Regions from separate parts of the Serratia sp. TSA_105.2 genome, predicted to be linked through region 1. Evidence: riboswitches for the same ligand, from Rfam matches in the RefSeq annotation. Region 1 holds a riboswitch; the other holds the start of a gene.

Region 1 (2,448 bases):
GAGCATCCGGGTCTCAATCTCTTCGTTGAGCTTTTTCACCACCACGTTCAGCTCCCGCGTGCGAATTTCGACGCGTTGTTCCAGCTCGTGTTGCAGGGCGAACAGATCGGCCTCGGCCGCTTTGCGCTCGCTGATATCGACGATAACCGAGATGAAATGGTCCGGTTTGCCATTCGGCAACCGATTGAGCGCCACCGTCAGTTGCACCCACACGATCGAGCCGTCGGCGCGGAAATAGCGTTTTTCCATCGAATAGGTGCTGATTTCATTTTTCAGCAGCTGCTGCAGCTTTTCCAGGTCGGTGTTGAGATCGAGCGGGTAGGTAATGTCCTGGAAGGTGCGCTCCATCAGTTCACGTTCGGAATAGTGCAGCATTTCGCAAATGCGCGGATTTACCCGCAGCCAATATCCTTGCAGCGAGACCAGCGCCATCCCTACCGCCGCCTGGGCGAAGGTCTGTTCGAACAGGGCCTCCGTGCGCTGCAGGTCGGATTTCAGGTTTTCGGTATAGACGTGGCGTTCAATGCTCTGCAGGTACTCCTCCACCACGGCGGCGAAATCATGCAGATCGGCCAGTTGTTCCGGGGAAAACGGCTGCGGGTGGCTGTCGATAATGCACAGGGTGCCGAGCGGCAACCCGTCGAGCGACAACAGCGGCTGCCCGACGTAAAAACCGATCCGCGGCCCGCCGATCACCAGCGGATTATCGAAAAAGCGCGGGTCTTTGGCGGTATCGGGCACCACCAGCGCTTCGCGTTGCAAGATGGCATGGCCGCAAAACGAGATATTGCGCGGCGTTTCCCGGGCATCCAGACCGTAGCGGGACAAAAACCATTGGCGATCCCGGTCGATCAGCGACACCAGCGCAATGGTCACGCCGAAGTATTTCGCCGCCAACCGCGTGATGCGATCCAGTTTTTCCACCGAGTTCGAATCCAGCACGTTCAGCGAATTCAATACCGACAGGCGTTCGGCTTCGTTTTCGGGGAAGCAGGGTTCGAGCATGTTGTCTCCCATTGTGTCACCCACGGATCCGGCAGTGAGTCCGTTCAGCCTATCCGTCGGTTCGCGGCAAATAATATCCTTGTCCATCATAGACTCACTCACAGTATCAATCCGATTATGTATTCTCGCCAACTTTGCCGGACGTTGCGTTTACCCCCGCGCTGCGCTACAGTCGTTCACAAGGTGATGGTGTTCCACCTTTCCCAACCGCCGCGTTCACTCGAACCGGATGATGACGCCTGATATACAACTTCGCTTTATTTTTTAGGCAGGTATGTCAGGAGTCGCTATGAATGAAATCTCACGTCTTACCCCTTTTCCGTTCCAGCCCGATGCCGTCGCGCGGGAAATGCCCCTGTACGTTTTCGGCCATAAAAATCCCGACAGCGACAGCATCTGCAGCGCGCTGGTGGTCGCGGACTGGCTCAATCACCTCGGCAAACCGGCCGTGGCTTTCCGCCTCGGCGATCTGACGCCGGAAACCCGCTACATACTGGCCGCCGCCGGCGTGCAAGCGCCTGCGCTGCTGACAGACGATCTTCGTGACCGCAAAGTCTGGCTGGTCGACTTTACCGATATCGAACAAGGCCCGGCCTCATTGCTCGACAGCGACGTGGTCGGCGTTATCGACCATCACCGGCTGGGCACGTTAGTCACCCACAACCCGCCCGATGTCTGGGTGCGCGCCGTCGGCTGTTGCGCCACCGTGATCCTGCAGATCCTGACGGCAGAAAGGCCGATGCCGCTTTGCGCCGCCCAGGCCACGCTGCTGCTGGGCGCCATCCTGAGCGATACCGTCGCGCTCAGTGCGCCAACCACCACGGAACAGGATCGGCTGGCGGTCACCCGGTTACGCGCAATCTCTCACGTCGACTATGACGCCTTCACCGCCGGTCTGCTGGCCGCCAAAACCGATCTCTCGGGGCAATCCGCCGCGCAGTTGCTGCACCGCGACGCCAAGGATTACCGCATCCATAGCGTCTCGCTGCTGCTGTCGCAGATAGAAGTGCGGGCCATGAGCGACATCGATCCGCTGTTGCCCGCACTGCAACAGGCGCTTGAACAAGCGAAGCAGGAAGCCGGGCTGGAGATGGCTGCACTATTGGTCACCGATATCACCCGCCGCCGCTCCACCCTGTATTTCTCGTCGAACCGGGTGCTCGGCATTCGTCAGGTATCGCTGCCCGATATGACGAGCCGAAAAAAAGAGGTTTTACCGTGGTTAACCCTCCAGATCGCTAACGCAGGGAGATAAGTCATGCCGCTCTATCAACACGCTTTACTGCTGGTACAGGATGAACGCGACGGCCGGCTGCTGTTGCGCCATGCCGAACGCCTCAATCAGCAGATGAATACGCGCATTACCGTGGCGCACATCAGCGCTGACTATGCCGAGCTGGACTACCTCAGCGATGCGCAAACCAAAGATCGCCAGTCCAGCGA
Region 2 (2,448 bases), on a different contig from region 1:
TGCCTTCGCTCATGACGGCGATAAACTCCACCCGCGCGGCGATCTCTTCCGCGCTGAAATGGGGATACAGCCGCTGTAGGTTGTGGCACACGTGGCGAAACAGCCGCGCTTCCGCATCGCTGAGCATTTTGGCCACCACCGGGTTGCGCGTGGCCTCGGCGGTTACTTCCAGCATCAGCATGTGATCGGTTTCGCTCTCGCCCGGCTGCTGAAACAGCGTGCGCGCCGCCAGCGTGCCGGCGATCAGGTTGATGTGATCGCCAAGGTTTTCCAGCCGCTGCATCTTGCTGGCGATGATGCGGTTGACGATTTCCTCGATAATCGCGTCTTTATTGGCGAAATAGCGATAGATTTGCCCGACGCTGAGCTGCGAGCCCTGGGCGATCTCCGCCATGCTGGCGGCGTGGAAGCCGTGGCGGCGGAAGCTGGTTTTCGCCGCTTCGACGATCTGATCGCGGCGAGCCTGTACCTTGGCCTGTTTACTGTCGTTGGGGGAGAGCATCTGCCCGATCCTTTGCTACGCGTGAGCCGGGTTCACATTTTTGGGTGTGAACGTTCATTCTCAATTGTAGTGTGATCGGCCGAAAAGACGCAAGATCAACGCGTGCGGTGGGGAAAAGGCGCTTAAGCGAACAGGTAGGATTTGATAAAGGCGGCGACGATCAGCACGCACAGCGCAACGGCAATCGCTTCGGCGGCGGTTTTCGGCAGGCTAAACATAGCGGTTTCTCATCCAGTCAGAAGTACTGGATGAGATTATGCGCATGCAAGATTAAGGAAACATTAAGGGCTTAGCGCCCGTTGACCCACATCACCAGCATGAAAGCCAGCAGCGTCATCGCCAGCGAGCCGGCCAGGTTGAGCAGCATGTTGGCCAGCGCCCAGCCGAAGCGGCCATCCTGCATCAGGTACACCACCTCCAGCGAAAAGGTGGAGAAAGTGGTCAGGCCGCCGCAGAATCCGGTGGTGATCAGTAATTTCCAGGTGGGATCCAGATGCGTCATGCGGGTGAAAATCGCCATAGCCAGGCCGATGATAAAACCGCCGATCAGATTGACCATCAGCGTACCGAGCGGAATGTGGGCGTTCAGCGGATTCATTTTCATGCTTACCGCCCAGCGCAAAACGCTGCCGACGCCGCCGCCGATAAATACGGCCAGTAAAGAGCTCAACATGGGGCAACTACCTTTCAATCAGAGAAATTCACGGGGCTCGGAAAGGGACTGGCGTAACGCTACGCGCCTCTCTCCGAGAGGTTACGTAGACATCATCAGCCTGTGAAGGCGGTTAGGGAGGAATGTCATCTCCAGCGTGCCGCACGGCCTTTTTTGCCGTACCCGGTGGATGTTACACCTAACGCCGCCTATTTTGTAGTATCGACAATCTGCGAGGTCATCCCATGGAAATCAGAACGGCGCGCCTGAGCGACAGGCATGCTATCGCCGAATTAATGACGACGTTGGATTATCCCGGCACCGAGGCGTTTCTGACGCAGCGAATGCACCAGCTGCTGGCGCACCGTCGCGGCTGCGATCGGCTGGAGGTCCATTGCCACAGCCGCCGCGAGCGGGCGCATGCGTTTTACCGGCGTGAAGGTTTTGTCGAAGCGCCGAAGTATTTTGCCAAGTTATTAAACCAGTAAGTTAGTCGCCCGTCGGCGCCGCCGTTTCCAGCCGGTTGCGGCCATTTTGCTTCGCCCGGTAAAGCGCGCCGTCGGCCGCTTTCAGCCAGTCCAGATAACCGCCCAGCGCGGGGTGGTAGTTGGCGATGCCGGCGCTGATCTGCAGCCGCAGCTGTGGCGCCTCTTTGAAGATAACGGCGTCCAGCCGCTGCTGGATGCGCCGCAGGACGATTTCCGCCTGTTCAGCGCTGGTGTTCGGCAGCACCGCGCCAAATTCGTCGCCGCCGTAGCGCCCGACGATATCCACGTTGCGCAAGCCAATCAGCAGCTCTTCCGCCAACGCCGCCAGGGCCTCATCCCCCAGCGCATGGCCGAAAGTATCGTTGATGGTTTTGAAACGATCGATATCCATCAGGATCAACGTGGCGTTGTCCTGGTAGCGGCGGCAGCTGTCGAACTGACGATGCAGCAGATGCTCCCAATGGCGGCGGTTGTACAAGCCGGTCAGCCCATCGCGGGTGCTGATGCGTTGCAGCTCCTGTTTTTTTTCCGCCAGCCGTTTGGCGGTGCGGTAGGTCACCAGGCCGAGCAGCGTCGGGTAAAGGTAGATCATCGGCAGGCACAGATAGATCTGCAGCGGCGTGCTGTGCGGGTGGAACGGGAAGCCGAGCAGCGCGCCGGTCAGCGCCGCCGCGGCCAATTGAATCGCCAAGCCTTTGACAAACAGTGCCTTACCGGCCGAAGCGATGTTGTTCATGCTCATCATCGACAAGATGACAATCGCCGGCAGCGCGTTGAACGCCATCATCGCGGCCCAGAAGCCGCCG

Evidence for each region. Region 1 has a riboswitch for fluoride ahead of ACUTSC_RS02700 (DHHA2 domain-containing protein). Riboswitches for the same ligand answer to the same signal wherever they lie in the genome.
Region 2: it holds a riboswitch for fluoride, as region 1 does, so the genes downstream of both, crcB (fluoride efflux transporter CrcB) here and ACUTSC_RS02700 (DHHA2 domain-containing protein) in region 1, are expected to answer to the same signal.

What each region holds. Positions count from the first base shown of each region.
Region 1 covers NZ_JBQZFT010000001.1:613,227-615,674, forward strand. Annotated here, with positions in the region: gene ACUTSC_RS02695 (diguanylate cyclase domain-containing protein) at 1-1,005, opposite strand, end outside; fluoride riboswitch at 1,179-1,254, shown strand; gene ACUTSC_RS02700 (DHHA2 domain-containing protein) at 1,295-2,260, shown strand; gene ACUTSC_RS02705 (universal stress protein) at 2,264-2,448, shown strand, end outside.
Region 2 covers NZ_JBQZFT010000002.1:667,484-669,931, reverse strand. Annotated here, with positions in the region: gene ACUTSC_RS09625 (TetR/AcrR family transcriptional regulator) at 1-502, opposite strand, end outside; gene crcB (fluoride efflux transporter CrcB) at 792-1,175, opposite strand; fluoride riboswitch at 1,255-1,317, opposite strand; gene ACUTSC_RS09615 (hypothetical protein) at 1,400-1,642, shown strand; gene ACUTSC_RS09610 (diguanylate cyclase) at 1,644-2,448, opposite strand, start outside.